One region of the Streptomyces sp. NPDC001914 genome, then DNA from elsewhere that is predicted to be linked to it. Evidence: riboswitches for the same ligand, from Rfam matches in the RefSeq annotation. Region 1 holds a riboswitch; each other region holds the start of a gene.
What was found. A riboswitch is a leader RNA that binds a small molecule or an ion and turns the genes downstream of it on or off. The one in region 1 is predicted to bind cobalamin.
Positions count from the first base shown of each region.

Region 2: another riboswitch for cobalamin. It lies ahead of metE (5-methyltetrahydropteroyltriglutamate--homocysteine S-methyltransferase); the one in region 1 lies ahead of ACFYYF_RS22945 (prenyltransferase/squalene oxidase repeat-containing protein).
Region 3: another riboswitch for cobalamin. It lies ahead of ACFYYF_RS08705 (ribonucleoside-diphosphate reductase subunit alpha); the one in region 1 lies ahead of ACFYYF_RS22945 (prenyltransferase/squalene oxidase repeat-containing protein).

Region 1 is NZ_JBIASW010000008.1:41,427-47,776, forward strand. It holds gene ACFYYF_RS22930 (ABC transporter ATP-binding protein) at 1-19, opposite strand, end outside; gene ACFYYF_RS22935 (CbiQ family ECF transporter T component) at 16-1,212, opposite strand; gene ACFYYF_RS22940 (SCO2322 family protein) at 1,222-1,878, opposite strand; gene ACFYYF_RS22945 (prenyltransferase/squalene oxidase repeat-containing protein) at 1,875-3,116, opposite strand; cobalamin riboswitch at 3,226-3,356, opposite strand; gene ACFYYF_RS22950 (phosphotransferase) at 3,427-4,089, shown strand; gene ACFYYF_RS22955 (MBL fold metallo-hydrolase) at 4,384-5,463, opposite strand; gene ACFYYF_RS22960 (aldehyde dehydrogenase) at 5,667-6,350, shown strand, end outside.
Region 2 is NZ_JBIASW010000004.1:231,933-238,282, forward strand. It holds gene tal (transaldolase) at 1-67, opposite strand, end outside; gene ACFYYF_RS13665 (hypothetical protein) at 1,476-1,940, shown strand; gene ACFYYF_RS13670 ((2Fe-2S) ferredoxin domain-containing protein) at 2,049-2,441, opposite strand; cobalamin riboswitch at 2,678-2,855, opposite strand; cobalamin riboswitch at 3,029-3,253, shown strand; gene metE (5-methyltetrahydropteroyltriglutamate--homocysteine S-methyltransferase) at 3,419-5,737, shown strand; gene ACFYYF_RS13680 (superoxide dismutase) at 5,898-6,350, opposite strand, start outside.
Region 3 is NZ_JBIASW010000002.1:829,031-835,380, forward strand. It holds gene ACFYYF_RS08700 (ribonucleotide-diphosphate reductase subunit beta) at 1-19, opposite strand, end outside; gene ACFYYF_RS08705 (ribonucleoside-diphosphate reductase subunit alpha) at 19-2,400, opposite strand; cobalamin riboswitch at 2,532-2,681, opposite strand; gene ACFYYF_RS08710 (GNAT family N-acetyltransferase) at 2,734-3,252, opposite strand; gene mctP (monocarboxylate uptake permease MctP) at 3,583-5,193, opposite strand; gene ACFYYF_RS08720 (DUF3311 domain-containing protein) at 5,190-5,453, opposite strand; gene ACFYYF_RS08725 (GntR family transcriptional regulator) at 5,610-6,350, opposite strand, start outside.

The sequences.
Region 1 (6,350 bases):
CATCCTCGAAGCGGATCACGATGACTCCTCGGAGGCAGGGGTTCGCCGGACGGCCGGGGCCGTGAAGGCGGGGAGCAGGCCGAGCAGGATCGCCGCCGCCGGCCAGAGGGGAAGAGTGGGGGCGACCAGAGGGACGACGCCGGGGCGCAGCGCGGCGGTGTCCTGGGAGGCGGCCGCGATCATCAGGGCCGCGACCGCCACGCCCGACCCGGCGACCAGCCAGGCCCGGACGCCCCAGAGATCGGGCCGGTACCGGGTCCGCGGTGAGCGGCGGCCGCCCAGCCACAGGCCGCCGAGCGCGGCGGCGAGCCCGGCCAGCAGGACCGGCAGGCCGTAGCTGTCGCCCGCCGCGGTCAGCAGTCCGTAGGTCCCGGCGCAGACACCGAGCAGGCCGCCCAGGGTGAGGGCTCCGGTGGTGCGCCGCACCGAGGCCGGGACCTGTGCGGTGCGCCCGTACCCGCGTGCGTCCATCGCGGCCGCCAGTGCGACCGAACGCTCCAACGCCCCCTCCAGGACGGGGAGTCCGACGTGCAGCAGGCCGCGCAGCCCCCGGTCGGGGCGGCCGCGGAGCCGGCGTGCGGCGCGCAGCCGCTGGACGTCGGCGATCAGATGCGGCGCGAAGGTCAGCGCGACGACCACCGCGACGCCCGCCTCGTACAGCGCTCCCGGCAGCGACTTGAGCAGCCGTGCCGGGTTCGCCAGGGCGTTGGCCGCGCCGACGCAGACGAGGAGGGCGGCCAGCTTCAGGCCGTCGTAGAGCGAGAAGAGCAGGCCCTCGGCGGTGACCCGGCCGCCGATGCGTACCCCCTGTGCCCAGTGCGGGAGGGGGATCTCGGGCAGCGTGACGATCACGTGCGTGCCGGGGATCGGTGAGCCGAGGAAGACGGCGAAGCCCAGACGGATGACGAGGACGGCCGCCGCCAGCTTCACGAACGCGGTGTAGGAACGGGCCCAGGGGGCGTCGGTGCGGTGGGTGGCCACCACGTAGCCCGCCACCGCCATGAGCAGCGCGAGCAGGAGCGGGTTGGTGGTGCGGGAGGCGGCCGTGCCGAGGCCGAGGGCCCAGATCCACCAGGCCCCGGGATGCAGGGCGTTGGCGCGCGCCGCCACCGGGGGGAGGGTACGGGCGGCACGGCTGGTACCGCCCGCGCCGACGCGGAGGCGGGGGCGGGGGCGGGGCACGGTGCGGGCATCCGGCGACGGCACGGTCATGAGCTGTGCCTAGCCCTTGCGCCGACGGGCCTGCCAGACACCCGCCGCGCCCAGCGCCGCGACCGCGGCCGCTCCCGCCAACAGGCCCACCGACGGGCCCTGGTGGGCCGGCTCGGAGGCGTGCGGGCGGGCGGACGCGGTCGGCCCGCCGGCCGCGACCGGGTCGCCGCAGCCCGTACGGGGGTAGCCGGTTATGGCGCACAGCAGGGCGTTGGTGTCGTAGCGCAGCGGCCTCGCGACCTCGGCCAGGGCCTCGGCCGTGCTCGCGTCGGGGGCGACCACGGCACAGGCGGTGCGCGCGGACGGCGGACGTTCGCCGGACGGTGCGTCGGCCTCCGTGCCCGGGTCGATGACCAGGGCCACCCGCTTCTTGCCGTGCTGGGCGGGCGTCTTGGCGCATATCGCGGCGAACTCCCTTTCCCCGCGCGGCTGCACGGCGTGCTGGGAGTCCTCGCTCACCGCGAAGCGGAAGCCCTGGACGTCACCGTCGGACGGCCGCGCGGTCGACGGACCCTGAGTGGCGTACGTCCACTTTCCGCCGGTCAGGTCCCAGAAGGACCAGTAGCGGTAGCCGGTCGCCCGGGCCTGCCCCGCGCCACCGAGGACGAGGAGCAGGAGGGCCAGCGCCAGGGCCAGAGCGGGCGCGGTCGTCCGACGGCCGGTCACAGCTGCTGCTGCTTCTTGCGGCCGCTGATCAGGAAGCCGACACCGATGCCCGCGACCAGGCCGACGCCGACGATCCACCAGACGCCGAGCCCGTTGCCGTCGTCCTTCTTCTCCTCGTCCTTCTTCCCGCTCGGGCTCGCCGAGGCACCGGCCGCGGCCGGCGCCGGGCCCGTGGCGTTGAGCTGCGCGACGAGGTCCTTGCCGCCGAAGGCGCGCGGGTCGGTGCCGGTGGCGTGCGCGGCGAAGATGAGCTGCGCGTACGCGGCCGGGCCGGACTTGGCCGCCCAGTCCGCGGAGTTCTTCTCCAGCCAGGCGAGCGGCTTCTGTGCGTCCTTCGTCGCACCGATGGCGGCCAGGGCCACGACCGCGTCGGCCGTGTTGCCGTAGTCGGGCTGGTCGTCCGCGCCGGGGAGCGCGGACTTCAGGTACGAGGTCTTCGCCATCGCCTTGGCGAGATAGTTGGCGCCGTTGCCGGCGGCGTCCGCCAGGTTGGGGGTGTCGCCGATGTGGCAGCCCGTGAGGTCGAAGGCGTTGCCGGTCGCCGCCACGAAGCCCTGGCCCATGCCGGCCGTCACGCCCGCCGCGGTCGCGTCCGCGTTCGCGGCCAGCTTGCCCTTCTTGTCGGGCTGGTAGGCGAAGGCGCCGTCGCCCTCGTCCTCGCACGACGTCGACAGCTTCACCAGGGCGTCGGAGGGGGACTTGCCGTCCTTGGTGACGCTCGCGGGCTTCGTGCCGACCGCCTTCAGCGCGCCGATCACGACGGACGTCGAGTTGGTGTCGCTGGGGCCGCCGGCCATGTAGCCCCAGCCGCCGTCCTTGTTCTGCGCGGACTTGAGCCAGGTGATGGCCTTGCCGGTGGCGTCGTCGTGGCCGCCGAGGGCGCCGAGCGCCTGGACGGCGGCCGCGGTGCTGTTGGTGTCGACCTGGGTCTTCGCGTCGCACGCGGCACTCGCGTCGGCGCGGTAGGCGGCGAAGGCGCCGTTCGCGCACTGCTGGCCGGTCAGCCAGTCCACGGCCTTGACCGCGGGCTTCACGCCGACGGTGTGCTGGGCGAGCAGCGCGAGCGACTGGCGCCACACGCCGTCGTAGGTCGGATCGGCGGAGCCGAACAGACCCGAGGGGAGTGCCACCGAGGGTGACGGAGACGGGGACGAGTCGGCGGCGGATGCTGCCGGGGCGATCACCGCCCCGATGACGGCGGTGGCGGCCAGTACCGCTGCGGTGCGGCGAACAGACATGACTCTCCCTGCGGGGAGCCGGGCAGCACCGGGCACGCTGAGGCATCCGGGCGGCTCCGGCTCCGTATCCCTCGACGGTGCCGGCCGTCGGCGGGCTGCCGAGGGCACGAGCCGGTCACGTCCCGTGCGAGGCGATCCGGCTCACCACCGAAGTGGCTCACGGTTGCGGGTCAGCGCCGGATTTGCACCGGCTTCTCCTCGTAAGGGTGTGATGACGACGCGCACACTCTACCGGCCGGTCCGAAGCCCCCGGTTGTCGCGTGCGGCACTGGCCCGGGGTGACCTGGACGACATCCGCTAGGTTCGGGCCATGCGAACGGGGAGACTGCTCGGCTCGGGGCGTTCGGCGGACGTCTACGAGATCGACGAGGCGTGGGTGCTGCGGCGGGACCGCGCGGGCTGGGGCGACGCGGCGGCCGAGGCGGCGGTGATGCAGCACGTGCGCTCGCACGGCTATCCGGTGCCGGGCGGGCGGGCCGCGACCCGCGGGGACCTGGTGATGGAGCGGCTGTCGGGGCCGACCATGCTGGAGGCCTTCGGCCAGGGCCTGCTGTCCGCGCAGGAGGCGGGTCTCACTCTGGCCAGGCTGCTGCGCAAGCTGCACGCCGTGCCCGCCCGGCTCTCGGACGACCCGGCCGTGCGGGTCCTTCATCTGGACCTGCACCCCGACAACGTGATGCTCACCCCGGACGGGCCGAAGGTCATCGACTGGTCCAACGCCGAGGAGGGGGCGCCCGGTCTGGACTGGGCGATGTCCGCCGTGATCCTCGCTCAGGTCGCCGTCGGCGGCGAGAGCATCGGGGACGTGGCCGGGGAGACGCTGGAGGCGCTGCTCGACGGGAACGAGGACCAGGTGACGGAGGCGGGCCTCGTGGAGGCGGGCCGGCGCCGTGCGGCCAACCCGACGATGAGCACGCGGGAGGTCGAACTCCTCGGCGAGGCTGATGAGTTGATACGGGAGCTGTTGGGCTGAGGGGGCGCCGTAGGGGGCGGGAGCGGTCGGCTGAAGGGGCGGTGGGTCGGGGGAGTTGTCGGGCAGGGGGCGGCGGGCTGAAGGGAGCGGTCGGCTGCGGGAGTTGTCGGGCCGAGAGGTCGGCGGGGTGGTGCGGGAGCCGGCGGGCCGGGTGAATCCTTGTGCGGGCGCCGACCCGGCGCCGACTGGCCGCCGGCCGCTGACCACCGGCCGGCCGCCGACCGCCGACCACCGGCCGACAGCCGACCGTCGGCCGGGCCCGTCCGCGCAGCCGACCGGCGGGGTCCCGCGGTCTCAGACCGCCGTGTACGTCACCGGGTCGCTGCCCGGTACCGCCTCCGCCCGGCCCAGTTTCACCAGGCGGCGGATGTGGGCCTCGGCCTCGGAGACCGCGATGTTCCGTGATCCGTAGGGGATGTCCGCCCAGGGGCGGTTCCACTCCATGCGGGTGGCGAGCTGCCAGGGCGTGAGCGGTTCGGCGAGCAGGGCGAGCAGGCCGGTGAGCCGCTCCTCGTGGTGCGCGAGCAGCTCGGCGACCCGGGAGGGGGCGTCGGTGAACACGTGCTGGTGGGCCGGGAGCACCTCGGCGGGACCGAGGCGGCCGACGCGCTCCAGGGAGTCGAGGTAGTCGCCGAGCGGGTCGGCGATCTCCGCCAGGCCCTCGATGCCGCCCGCGTAGGGAGGGCGTCCATGGGTGTCCGGGTCCTCGTAGAGGCCGATGTGCGGGGTGATCCTCGGCAGCAGGTGGTCGCCGGAGAACAGGCGTCCGTTGCCGGGCAGCCGGTCCGGGTGGGTCTCCTCCAGGTGGAGGCAGACGTGTCCGGGGGTGTGGCCGGGGGTCCAGACGGCGCGCAGCCGGCGGCCGGGCAGGGGCAGGAGTTCGCCGGGGACGATCTCGCGGTCGGGCAGCGCGGGGGAGAAGCCGGGCAGCGTGCTGGGGCGGCGGAGCGAGCGGGGTGCCTCGCGGAGCGGGGCGACGTGGTCGTCCGGGGCGCCGGAGGCGGTCAGCTTGGCGGCCATGTAGGCGAACCAGCCCTCGGGCCGGGTCTCGCGGGTGCGCCGGACGATCGCCGCGTCGGCGGCGTGCATCGCGATCCAGGCGCCGGAAGCCTCCCGGACCCGGCCCGACAGGCCGTGGTGGTCGGGGTGGTGGTGGGTGATGACCACGCCGTGGATCTCCGTGACCGAGGTCCCGCAGCCGGTGATCCCCTCGGCGAGGGTGTCCCAGGAGGCCGGGTCGTCCCAGCCGGTGTCGACGAGGACGGGGCCCGCGTCGGTGTCCACCAGATACACCAGCGTGTGGCCGAGCGGGTTGTCCGGGATGGGGACCCTGATCGACCGTACGCCCCCGCCGTGATCGGTCACCTGCGTCATGCGTTCCCACCCATCGCCGATTCCCGCCACTATAACTAGAACGGGTTCCAATGGGAGCCCAAGTCGACCGTCTCGTCCGCGGGAACGGCGTTCCGCCGTCGTGTCCGTGCCGTGGACTCATCCGACGGGAACTGGTATCAGTTCTCGTATCTGATGAAGCGTCAGAACAGGGTGCAGAGGGCGTCCTTGGGAGGCAGTCGGCCATGACCGAGCTCGTGGAACACGGACAGCTGTTCATCGGCGGGGAGTTGACCGACCCGCTCGGCAAGGACGTCATCGAGGTGATCTCGCCGCACACCGAGGAGGTCATCGGCCGGGTGCCGCACGCCTCGGCCGCGGACGTCGACCGCGCCGTGGCCGCCGCGCGCCGGGCGTTCGACGAGGGGCCCTGGCCGAGGATGAGCCTCGACGAGCGGATCGCGGTCGTGAGCCGGATCAAGGACGCCATCGCCGTCCGGCACGAGGAGATCGCCCGTGTCATCTCCTCGGAGAACGGCTCCCCGTACTCCTGGAGCGTCCTCGCGCAGGCCCTCGGCGCGATGATGGTGTGGGACGCGGCGATCACGGTCGCGCGCGGCTACACCTACGAGGAGACCCGCGACGGGGTCCTCGGCAGGATCCTCGTCCGCCGCGAGCCGGTGGGCGTGGTGGCGGCCGTGGTGCCGTGGAACGTCCCGCAGTTCGTCGCGGCGGCCAAGCTCGCGCCCGCGCTGCTGACCGGCTGCACCGTCGTACTGAAGCCGTCGCCCGAATCGCCCCTGGACGCCTATCTGCTCGGGGAGATCGCGCAGGAGGCCGGGCTGCCCGAAGGCGTGCTGTCGATCCTTCCCGCCGACCGTGAGGTCAGCGAGTACCTGGTCGGACACCCCGGCGTCGACAAGGTCTCC
Region 2 (6,350 bases), on a different contig from region 1:
CCAGCCACACCGACACTCCTGCAGCGGACAACTCGGCGAGCGGATTGGACGAGGTGGAAACAGACACGCGAAACCTCCAATGTGGGGCGGGATCGCCCAGCCGCACGGCCCACGTACTGAAGTCGGGAGCAGACTCACGCAGCGACGACACCTAGTACTCCCGGGTCTCCGATTTCTCCCGCCTCACTCACCGAAGCCCGGACTTGGAATTCCCAGCGGAATGATCTTCGAGGTGGCTGGATGGCTCCGGAAGTGGTGATCCGGGGTTTGGGGCGGCTCGGCCGAAGCCCCGGCATGTTGAGGACGAGTGCGGGCGACGATCGAACCGCTGTTGCCAATGATCGAGCGCCGCACTCGCTGTCCCGGGCGCAAACGGCATCCGGACGGCTGGTGTTCCAGGGCATTCTGTTCGCCGTTTGGGAGCAGTCTGGCGTGCCTGACCGAAGATGCGGCTGATGACCGGCTACCGCCGGTCATCAGGTGTTCTCTAGGTGCTGCGACTCAAGAACACGGTGTCCTGTGGGGCCGGCGGTCGACGTCAGAACGTGACCCGAAGACTGGCGGTGCTTTCCCCGAAGTCCCGGCACTTTGCCGGTGATGGCACGGATGCGTGGGCCGGCTCGACCCGCGAACGCAGCAACCGCGATCCGCCTTTCCGCCGACCCGAGGAGCAGAGATGAAAGCCGTCGTGATCAGGACGTTCGGAGACCCCGATGGCTTGGAGATCGTTGATGTTCCCGTGCCACCTCCGCAGGCCTGCTCTCCCTCGCCGTCGCCTACGCCCGCCACCGCCACGCCGCTACCGACCGGGAACCGGGGATGCCCCGTGGATGACGGAGCGTCTGGATGCGAATGGATTGACGGATCGTCACCCATCGTGGGACTGGCTCCTGGACCAATGCCGGGGGCGGGTTCGGGCCGGATCTCCGCGGGCGGCCGTGGCGCGCCAAGGGTAACGGACCGTGATGAGGGACGTCCCTGTCCGGCGTCGGCGATGTCAGCCGTGGATGTCGTCCTGGGCGTCCTGTACCCCGCTGTTCCCGCGGACGCAAGGCCGGCACGCGGCTGTTCTCGCTCAGCTCCGTGGCATGCCGCCGCCTTGATCCGCCGGGCGACACGCCCGCGAACCCCCGTCCACCCACACCAGCCCGGTCTGCAAACCTCGTGGAAGGGTAGACGATCACGAAACGCCGGGTTCAGACGCGCGCGGGAGGACATCACCATGGTGACGAGCCGGGCCGAAGCCCGCGTCAAGCACCCGCGGCACGAACGCCGCGGCGAACCCCGACTGCCGGGAGTCGTCGCCACGCTCATCGCCATCACCCTGTACCTGGCCCTGCCGCAGCAGCTCCTGATCGCACCACGCTATGTACTGCCCTCTTTGGAACTACTGCTCCTGGTACCGCTGATCGCGATCAACCCCCAAGAGGCTCACCCGGCAGACCGCCACCTTCAGGTTCCACTCGCTGGCTCTCGTGCTCGTCATCGTGGCCAGCAATCTCACCGCGCTCGGCATCCTCATCCACGAGCTGGTCCATGCCGAGGTGAAGGACGGCCGGTCCTTGCTGGTGGCCGCTCTGCAGGTATGGCTCACCAACATCATCGCTTTCGGCCTCGCCTACTGGGAACTGGACCGTGGCGGTCCGGTGGCACGTACGCAACTCCGCCGCGACGAGCTGCCGCTGGCGGACTTCCGCTTCTCTCAGGACGAGAACGACGACGCGGTGGAAGAGGTCGCCGATGGCGCCAGCATCACCTCTGACTGGGTGCCCGATCTCGTGGACTACCTGTACGTGTCCGTGACGAACTCCACCGCCTTCAGCCCGACCGACACAATGCCCCTGTCCACCCGTGCGAAATTGCTGATGAGCGTTCAGAGCGTCGCCGCGCTCCTGACCTCCCTCCTGGTCATTGCCCGTGCCGTCAGCATCCTGCACTGACCGGTGGACCACCAGAAGGACCGGCGAGACACACCCGGCTAAGCGTTCCGTGCCCGGCTCGCCCGGGCGACCTCCACTCCCCAACGCGCGCGCTGCCGGCCCTCGCGCTCATCGCGCCCTCCGGGGCGGAGTGAAGACGTAGAGGTCGAGGATGTCGGGGCAGGGGGCGACGCCAGGTCCGCCGGCTCGTACCCAGGCGGCGATGTCCTCGGTAGCGTCGAGGTCGTTGACGAGGCCGAGCCAGACCGGGCGGGCGCCCGCGGCGCGTGCGGCCGTGGAGGGCTGGACGACGATCACGTTGGCGTGTTCGCACACGTCGAGGCAGGCCGCGATCCGCACGGGTGCCTGCTCGGCCAGCCGCGCGGTCTGCTGAGCGTGATCCACTCCGGTGACCTTCGGGCTTCCGCAGCAGCAGTCCCGGCAGACGACGATCCGGCACGGTGCCGGTTCGGCAGGGGTGCGCAACGCGGGACCGTCGTCGGGTCGCTGTCGAGACGTCATGTCACGCACCGAACCGCTCGCGTTCGGCAACGTCGCAGTGGCCGTTGCCGATGCCGGCGGTCGAAGGGAACGATGCGGCGACGGACTTCGCGACGCCCTCGGTGTCGCGCTTCGAGCCCCTGCGGGCCGAGGGCGACAGGGCTGATGTGAGAGAAGGGGAAACAGCACGGAGCACGGGCATGCCTGCCTCGGTGTCGGGGCTCGTACGCGGAGCCTGGCCTGCGGACGTTCCTTCGCGCGGGCGCGGAGGTGCCAGCAGGTCTTCGGACTCGGGTTCATCCGGACGGGACGCCTTCCCGGTCTCCCAGTGGCTCGCGTGCCCCGCCCGTTCCCCTCACCGCTGCGCGTCAGTTCCGGATTCTCACCGGATTCCCTGGCCTCGGATGTGGCTCGACTGGCCCGAGGAGGCTATCAAGCTTGCCGACCGTCAGTTCGTGGAACGGTCAGGAGTTCCCGACGAACGGGCCTGCGTCCTTGTCGATCCACGGGGACTTCCCGCCATGGCCACTCCCCCGCGTGCCCTTCGCGTGTTCGACCTCACCATCCGGATGACAGATGCGATCGGCCGCGCGAGTGCTTTGCCCCCTAGGCTGTGCAGTGCAGCTGGTTCGCCCCGTCCGCCAGACGGGATGCGTCGCAAGAGGGAACCCGGTGGGAATCCGGGACTGCCCCGCAGCGGTGAGCGGGAACGACCGCCGTCATACGCACTGGATCCGACGTACCGGGTCTGGGAAGCGACGGCCAGTAGGTGTCCTCCGGTCGGGAGGGCGTGCCCGCGAGTCCGAAGACCTGCCAACTGCCCGTACGCGAACCACTCGCGCACGGACATTCCGGTGACCTCGTGGGCGGGTCGGCGTACATACCAGGCGGACGGCGGCGCTCCATGGCGTGCGGCCGGTCTCCGTCCGGTTCGTCACCCTTCGCGCTCTCGTCCCGTCTCCGGGATCTCAGGGATTCATCTCGCGAAGGAGATCTCCGTGACCACCAAGCCCGCGGCCACGCCCGCACGGGCCACCTTGTACGGCTACCCCCGGCAGGGGCAGCACCGGGAACTGAAGAAGGCGATCGAGGGGTACTGGAAGGGCCGGGTCACCGCCGACGCCCTCCGCGACACCGCTGCCGAACTGCGCCGCGCCCACTGGCGGCAGCTGGCAGGAGCCGGCATCGACGAGCTCCCCACCGGCGACTTCTCCCTCTACGACCACGTCCTCGACACCACGGTCATGGTCGGCGCGATCCCCGGGCGCCACCGGGAAGCCGTCGACGGTGATCCTCTCGACGGGTACTTCGCCATGGCCCGCGGCACCCAGGACGTGGCACCCCTGGAGATGACCAAGTGGTTCGACACCAACTACCACTACCTCGTCCCGGAACTGGGGCCGGAGACCGTCTTCTCGGCCGACTCCACCAAGCAGGTCACGGAGCTGCGCGAAGCCCTGGCCCTGGGAGCGGCGGCCCGCCCCGTGCTCGTCGGTCCGGTCACCTATCTGCTGCTCGCCAAGCCGGCCCCCGACGTGGCTGCCGACTTCGACCCGCTCACCCTGCTCGACCGGCTGCTCCCGGTGTACGCGGAGGTCCTCGCCGACCTGCGCGCGGCGGGCGCTGAATGGGCGCAGCTCGACGAGCCCGCCCTCGTCCAGGACCGCACCCCCGCAGAGTTGAAGGCGGCCGAGCGCGCCTACCGGGTTCTCGGCACCCTCTCCGACCGGCCCAAGCTCCTGGTGGCCTCCTACTTCGACCGGCTCGGCGAAGCCCTGCCGGTCCTCGCCAAGGCCCCGGTCGAAGGTCTCGCGCTGGACTTCACCGGCGCCGCGGCCGCCAACCTGGACGCGCTGGCCGCCGTCGGCGGACTGCCCGGCAAACGCCTGGTCGCCGGCGTGGTCGACGGGCGCAACATCTGGATCAACGATCTGGCCAAGTCGCTGGCCACGCTCGGCACCCTGCTCGGCCTGGCCGACCGGGTCGACGTGGCCGCCTCCTGCTCCCTCCTCCACGTCCCCCTCGACGCGTCCGCCGAACGGGACATCGAGCCGCAGGTCCTGCGCTGGCTCGCCTTCGCCCGGCAGAAGAGCGCCGAAATCGTCACCCTCGCCAAGGGGTTGGGCCGCGGCACCGACACCATCACGGCCGAACTCGCCGCGAACCGAGCCGACCTGGCCTCGCGCGCGCACTCCGCCATCACCCGCGATCCCGCCGTACGGGCCCGCACCGAGGCCGTCACCGCGGCCGACGCGCGACGCTCCCAGCCCTACGCCGAACGGGCCGCGGCCCAGCGCACCCACCTGGGCCTGCCGCTGCTCCCCACCACGACCATCGGCTCGTTCCCGCAGACAGGCGAACTGCGCACCGCCCGCGCCGATCTGCGGACCGGGCGTATCGGCACGGCCGGCTACGAGGAGCGCATCAAGTCCGAGATCCGGGAGGTGATCTCCTTCCAGGAGAAGACCGGCCTGGACGTCCTCGTGCACGGCGAGGCCGAACGCAACGACATGGTCCAGTACTTCGCCGAGCAGCTGACGGGATACCTGGCCACGCAGCATGGCTGGGTGCAGTCCTACGGCACGCGCTATGTCCGTCCGCCGATCCTGGCCGGTGACATCTCCCGCCCCGAGCCGATGACGGTGCGCTGGACGACGTACGCCCAGTCCCTCACCACCAAGCCGGTCAAGGGCATGCTCACCGGACCGGTCACCATGCTCGCCTGGTCCTTCGTCCGCGACGACCAGCCGCTCGGCGACACCGCCCGGCAGGTCGCCCTCGCGCTGCGCGAGGAGGTGAACGACCTCGAGGCGTCCGGGACTTCGGTCATCCAGGTCGACGAACCCGCACTGCGCGAAACCCTCCCGCTGCGCTCCTCCGGCCGGCCCGCCTACCTGGCCTGGGCCACCGAGGCGTTCCGTCTCACCACCGCGGGTGTCCGGCCGGACACCCAGATCCACACGCACATGTGCTACGCCGAGTTCGGGGACGTCGTCCAGGCCATCGACGATCTCGACGCCGACGTCATCAGTCTCGAAGCCGCCCGCTCGCACATGCAGGTCGCCCGTGAACTCGCCGCGCACGGTTACCCGCGCGAGGCCGGACCCGGCGTGTACGACATCCACTCGCCGCGCGTCCCGAGCAGTGCGGAAGCCGCCGAACTGCTGCGTTCGGGGCTGAGGGCCATCCCCGCCGAGCGGTTGTGGGTCAACCCCGACTGCGGTCTGAAGACCCGCGGCTGGCCCGAGACCCGCGCCTCGCTGGAGAACCTGGTCGCCGCCGCCCGCACCGTCCGTGAGGAACTCTCCGGCCGCTGACCCCGGCCCCGAGACGGAAGGGCTCCCACACGTCATGTCCGTGTGGGAGCCCTTCCGTCGTACCGCCTGCGGGTGAAGGTTGAGAAGACGATCACGAGCAGGACGTCCGCGCGGACGCGGCCGGGGACGCGCTCACGGCGTCACGCCGCGCCCGCCGTGCTCACGGTGCGAGCAGCAGGCTGTCGCCGCGCTCCTTGGCCGCTGCGTAACGCCGGGCCACGTCCTGCCAGTTGACGACGGCCCACATCGCGTCGATGAAGTCGACCTTCTGGTTCTTGTACTGGAGGTAGAAGGCGTGCTCCCAGGCGTCGAAGACGAGGATCGGGGTCGAGCCCTGACCCACGTTGCCCTGGTGGTCGTAGACCTGCTCGACGATCAGCCGCCCGCTCAGGGGCTCGTACGCGAGCACACCCCAGCCCGAACCCTGCGTGGTCGCGGAGGCCTTGGTGAGCTGGGCCTTGAAACCGGCGAAGGAGCCGAAGGACTCGGTGATGGCGTCCGCGAGGTCGCCGACACCGTCCGCCGCGAGCGGCTCGCCACCGCCGTCGCCGGTCATGTTGTGCCAGTAGATGCTGTGAAGGATGTGACCCGAGAGGTGGAAGGCCAGATTCTT
Region 3 (6,350 bases), on a different contig from region 1:
CGGTGTTCGTGTCGCTCATTACTGGCATGCCTCGCAGGACTCGGGGTTCTCCAGGGAGCAGGCGACGGCGTCGGGGTCGGCCGCCTGCTGGACGGGGATGGTGGTCTCGGGCCGCGCCTGGGCCTGGGCCGCGCGGGCGATGCGCGTCGCCGGGCGCGAACGCAGGTAGTACGTCGTCTTCAGCCCCGCCTTCCAGGCGTACGCGTACATCGAGGAGAGCTTGCCGATGGTCGGCGTCTCCAGGAACAGGTTCAGCGACTGCGCCTGGTCCAGGAACGGGGTGCGGGCGGCGGCCATGTCGATCAGTCCGCGCTGCGGGATCTCCCACGCCGTGCGGTACAGGTCGCGCACGTCCTGCGGGACCCAGGTGAAGCCCTGGACCGAGCCGTTGGACTCGCGCAGCGCCTCACGGGTCTGCGCGTCCCACACGCCGAGCTCCTTCAGCTCGGCCACCAGGTAGGAGTTGACCTGAAGGAACTCGCCGGAGAGCGTCTCGCGCTTGAACAGGTTCGACACCTGCGGCTCGATGCACTCGTACACGCCCGCGATGGAGGCGATGGTGGCGGTGGGCGCGATCGCGAGGAGCAGCGAGTTGCGCATGCCGACCGCGGCGATCCGCTCACGCAGGGCCGCCCAGCGCTCCGGCCAGTTCAGCTCGACGTCGAAGTGGTCCGGGTGCAGGACGCCCCGGGCGGTACGGGTCTTCTCCCAGGCCGGGAGGGGCCCGTTGCGCTCGGCGAGGTCCGCGGAGGCCTCGTACGAGGCGAGCATGATCCGCTCGGCGATACGGGTGGACAGCGCGCGGGCCTCGGGCGAGTCGAACGGGATCCGCAGCTTGAAGAAGACGTCCTGCAGACCCATCGCGCCGAGACCGACCGGACGCCACTTGGCGTTCGAGCGGCCCGCCTGCTCGGTCGGGTAGAAGTTGATGTCCACCACGCGGTCGAGGAAGGTCACCGCGGTGCGCACGGTCGCATCGAGCCGCTCCCAGTCGATGTCCCCGCCGGTCACGAACGCGCCCAGGTTGACCGAACCCAGGTTGCAGACCGCCGTCTCCCCGTCGTCCGTGACCTCCAGGATCTCGGTGCACAGGTTCGAGGAGTGGACCGTGTGGCCCGGCTCCGCCGTCTGGTTGGCGGTGCGGTTGGCGGCGTCCTTGAAGGTCATCCAGCCGTTGCCGGTCTGCGCCAGGGTGCGCATCATGCGGCCGTACAGGTCGCGCGCCGGGATGGTCTTCCTGGCGAGGCCCGCCTCCTCCGCCTTGCGGTAGGCCGCGTCGAACTCGTCGCCCCACAGGTCGACCAGCTCCGGCACGTCGGCGGGGGAGAACAGCGACCAGACGGCGTCCTCGTTCACCCGGCGCATGAACTCGTCCGGGATCCAGTGCGCGAGGTTCAGGTTGTGCGTACGCCGGGCGTCCTCACCGGTGTTGTCGCGCAGCTCCAGGAACTCCTCGATGTCGGAGTGCCAGGTCTCCAGGTAGACCGCCGCCGCGCCCTTGCGCCGGCCGCCCTGGTTCACCGCGGCGACCGAGGCGTCGAGGGTCTTCAGGAACGGGACGATGCCGTTGGAGTGCCCGTTGGTGCCGCGGATCAGCGAACCGCGGCTGCGGATACGGGAGTACGACAGGCCGATGCCGCCGGCGTGCTTCGACAGCCGGGCCACCTGGTGGTAGCGGTCGTAGATGGAGTCCAGCTCGTCCAGCGGGGAGTCGAGGAGATAGCAGGACGACATCTGGGGGTGCCGCGTACCGGAGTTGAAGAGCGTGGGGGAGGAGGGCAGGTAGTCGAGGCGGCTCATGAGCCGGTAGAGCGCGGCGACCTCCTCCACGGAGCGGACGGTGTCGTCCTCCGCGAGACCTGAGGCCACCCGCAGCATGAAGTGCTGGGGCGTCTCGACGACCTTGCGGGTGATCGGGTGCCGGAGCAGATAGCGGCTGTGCAGCGTGCGCAGCCCGAAGTAGCCGAACCGGTCGTCGCCCTCGGCATCGATCAGCGCGTCGAGGCGGGCCGTGTGCAGCCGCACGAACGCGGCCGTACGGTCGGCGATCAGACCCTCGCGGTGGCCGACGGCGACCGACTCGGAGAAGGTGCTCACGCCCTGCGAGGCGGCCTCGGCGGCGATCGTGATCGCGAGCAGCCGGGCGGCCAGCCGGGAGTAGGCGGGGTCCTCGGAGATGAGACCCGCGGCCGCCTCGGTGGCCAGTTCGCGCAGCTCGGCCTCGTCGGCGCGGGCGGACCGGCCGCGCAGCGCCGCGGCGGCGACCCGGCCGGGGTCGGCGTCGGGGAGGTCGGCGGTCAGATCCGTCAGGGTCCGCAGCAGCGCGGTCCCGGGACCGTCGGTCTCCACCGGGGCCTGCTGCGCGGTCACTGAAGCCGGATCGGCTGGCGCGATGGTCACGTGGGCTCTCCTCGCTCGGCACGGGGCCTTGCGGGCGGGCACGGGGCACACGGGAGCGCTTTCGGGCAGCAGCGCACCGCGTCCACCGGCCCATTCCGCGAGGCCCGGACGTCGTCGGCACCCGGGCCGGACGGCCGGGGCGCGCTGTCGGCAGGTCCTCGGACTGACGCGAGTACGGGCACACGCAGACGCGAACACGCACAAGTACACCGTTGCGGGACAGTTCCGGATTCGCACCGGATTCCCCTGCGGCGACAGCGACCATGAGCATACATCTTGTGCCGGGCTTCGGGACTGCCCCCACATGTTGTGTCCGCTCGGTGTCCGAGAGCGCTACGGAGCGTGCCGGAGCGTCAACTCGTAAGTGAGCAGCCGGATGTCGTCGAGCTCCGGGAGGGGGTTCCAGTCGCGGTCCGGGGTGCGCGTGAAGCCGAGGCGTTCGTAGAGGCGGTGGGCGCCGTGCATGGTGCGCTGGGTGGACAGGACGAGGCGCGCGCAGCCCTCCACGGCCCGTGCCCGCCCGACACAGGCACGTACCAGGGCCTCGCCCGCTCCCCGGCCGCGGGCCTCCCGCGCGACCGCGAGCATCCGGATCTCCGCCTCCCCGGCCCGCGCGAAGTCGGCCATGGGACCGGCGTCCGCCACGAAGGTCACGCTGCCGAGCACCCGGTCCCCCTCGGCGGCGACCAGTACCTCGGCGACGGCCGCGCGTCCCGCGACGTCCCGCAGCCGTCCCAGGTACGCGTCGCTCTCCCCGAAGTCGAGCAGCCCGTCCCCGAGATAGGCCTGGGCCGCGATCTCGCCGACGACGGGGTACTCCTCGGGCCGGGCCGGCCGGATGACGATGTCCATGCGGGCGAGTGTGCCCGACCGGCAGGACGAAGGGCCGCCGGTTTTCCTCAAACCGGCAGGGCGAAGAGCTGCCGCTCTCCTCCGGCCGGTACGGCGAAGGGCTGCGGGTTCGCCTCCGGCCGGTACGGACGGGCCGCGGGTTTTCATCCGGCCGGTACGGCGAAGGGCCGCGCGTCTTCCTCCGGCCGGTACGGCGAAGGGCTGCGGGTTCTCATCCGGACGGTACGGCGAAGGGCCGCCGGCTTCTCATCCGGCCGGTACGGCGAAGGGCCGCCGGCTTCTCCTCCGGCGGCCCTTCGTCGTGCGCTCGTGTCTCCTGGTGGCTCGTCCCTAGTGGCTCGCCTCCGCCGCGGCCGGCGGGAGCTCGGTCTCGACGCCCGGATCACCCGCGTCGGCCGTGTAGTCGCCGGGCGAGGTCTCGTCCACGCCCTCCGGGGCCTTGAGCGCCCTGAGGACGAAGGTCAGGACGACGGTCACGGCCACGTTCAGGACGAACGCCGTCAGACCGATGTACCCGATCTCCCCGATGCCGGGGATCTCCTTCGCGCTGCCGCCGAAGTGCTTCTGCGTCGGGGAGGCCACCCCGTAGGCGGCGATCGTGCCGTAGAGCATGCCGACCGCCCAGCCGCCCAGCAGCGCCCAGCGGTGGAACCAGCGGGTGAACAGCCCGCCGACCAGCGAGGGGAAGGTCTGCAGGATCCAGATGCCGCCCAGCAGCTGGAAGTTGATCGCGACGGTCTTGTCCATGGTCAGGACGAAGGCCAGGGCGCCCACCTTCACCAGCAGCGAGACCAGCTTGGAGACCCGGGTCTCCTGGCGCGGGGTCGCGGCCGGGTTGATGAAGTCCTTGTAGATGTTGCGGGTGAAGAGGTTCGCCGCCGCGATCGACATGATGGCCGCCGGGACGAGCGCGCCGATGCCGATGGCGGCGAAGGCGACGCCCGCGAACCAGGCGGGGAACATGTTCTCGAAGAGCTGGGGGATGGCGAGCTGGCCGTTGGTGACCTTCACGCCCGCCGCGATCGCCATGAACCCGAGCAGGGCGAGCAGACCCAGCATCAGCGAGTACAGCGGCAGGATCGTGGTGTTGCGGCGGATCACCTCCCGGCTGCGGCCGGACAGCGTCGCGGTGACCGAGTGCGGGTACATGAACAGGGCCAGCGCCGAGCCGAGCGCGAGGGTGGCGTACGTCCACTGGCCGGCCTCGGCGGGGACGACCCCGCCGGCGCCCGCGGCCGTGTACTTGTCGCTCGCCGCCTTGAAGATCTCGTCGAAGCCGCCCAGCTTGATCGGGATGTAGATGATCGCCACCGCGATCACGATGTAGATCAGGGTGTCCTTCACGAACGCGATCAGCGCGGGGGCTCGCAGACCCGAGGAGTAGGTGTACGCGGCCAGCACACCGAAGGCGATGAGCAGCGGCAGGTCCTTGACGAACCAGTTGGTGCTGTCGCCGCCGCCCACGCCCATCACGTCCAGGACGGCCTGGATGCCGACGAGTTGGAGCGCGATGTAGGGCATGGTGGCGAGGATGCCGGTGACGGCCACGGCGAGGGACAGGCCCTTGGAGCCGAAGCGGCCGCGCACGAAGTCCGAGGTCGTCACATAGCCGTGCCGGTGGGAGACCGACCACAGGCGGGGCAGGAAGGTGAAGATCAGCGGATAGACCAGGATCGTGTACGGCACCGCGAAGAAGCCGGCCGCGCCCGCCGCGTAGATCGCCGCCGGCACGGCGACGAAGGTGTACGCGGTGTAGAGGTCGCCGCCGAGCAGGAACCAGGTCACCCAGGTGCCGAAGGACCGTCCGCCCAGGCCCCATTCGTCGAGGGTGTGCTCGTCGGCGGCCCTGCGCCAGCGCGCGGCCAGGAATCCCATGACCGTGACGGCCAGGAAGAAGAAGATGAAGACGCCGAGAGCGACGCCGTTCACACCGTCCTTCATGCCTCCGCACCCCCCTTCGCGGAGGTGCGGGCCCGCTGGTCACGCCGCCACAACTGGTAGGCGATCACCGTCAGCAGGGTGGAGAGGGGTACCCACAGCAGTTGGTACCAGTAGAAGAACGGGATGCCGATGAACGCCGGGTCGGTCTTCGTGTAGGAGCCGACCCACAGCATCGCCACGAAGGGCGCGAGCAGACAGAGGGCGATCACCACACGAACCGGTGTCACCACGGGTGGTTTCACTTCGGGCAGGTCTGACATCGGGCGACTCCGTCCCCTCATCGATCACCTGTGTAACGCGCAGGCAATCTAGGGGACGGTCCGGCTTTAGGGAACACCGCAGCACGGACGGTGTGTGGAGGGTTGGTGTCGGGCACGGGGGGTGTGTCCCCGTGCCCGTGGAACGCTCCCCGCCGCTCAGTCCTGCGGGCGCTTGAGGCGGGCGACGAACTTGTACCGGTCTCCCCGGTACACCGAGCGCACCCATTCCACCGGCTCGCCCTGCCGGTCGAGCGAGTGACGGGAGAGCATCAGCATGGGCAGGCCCACGTCGGTGCCGAGCAGTCCGGCCTCGCGCGGGGTGGCCAGCGAGGTCTCGATGGTCTCCTCGGCCTCCGCGAGGTGGACGTCGTACACCTCCGCCAGCGCGGTGTAGAGGGAGGTGTACTTGACCAGCGACCTGCGCAGGGCGGGGAAACGCTTGGCCGAGAGATGGGTCGTCTCGATGGCCATGGGCTCGCCGCTCGCGAGGCGCAGCCGCTCGATGCGCAGCACCCGGCCGCCGGCGGAGATGTCGAGGAGGCCCGCGAGGGCGTCGTCCGCCGTGATGTAGCCGATGTCCAGGAGCTGCGAGGTCGGTTCGAGCCCCTGGGCGCGCATGTCCTCGGTGTACGAGGTCAGTTGGAGCGCCTGGGAGACCTTCGGCTTGGCGACGAACGTGCCCTTGCCCTGGATGCGTTCGAGGCGCCCTTCGACGACCAGCTCCTGAAGGGCCTGCCGCACCGTGGTGCGCGATGTGTCGAACTCGGCGGCGAGGGTGCGCTCCGGCGGTACCGGCGTACCGGGCGGCAGTGTCTCCGTCATGTCGAGCAGGTGCTTCTTGAGGCGGTAGTACTTGGGCACGCGCGCGGTACGGATGGGTGCCCCACCCTCGTTCTC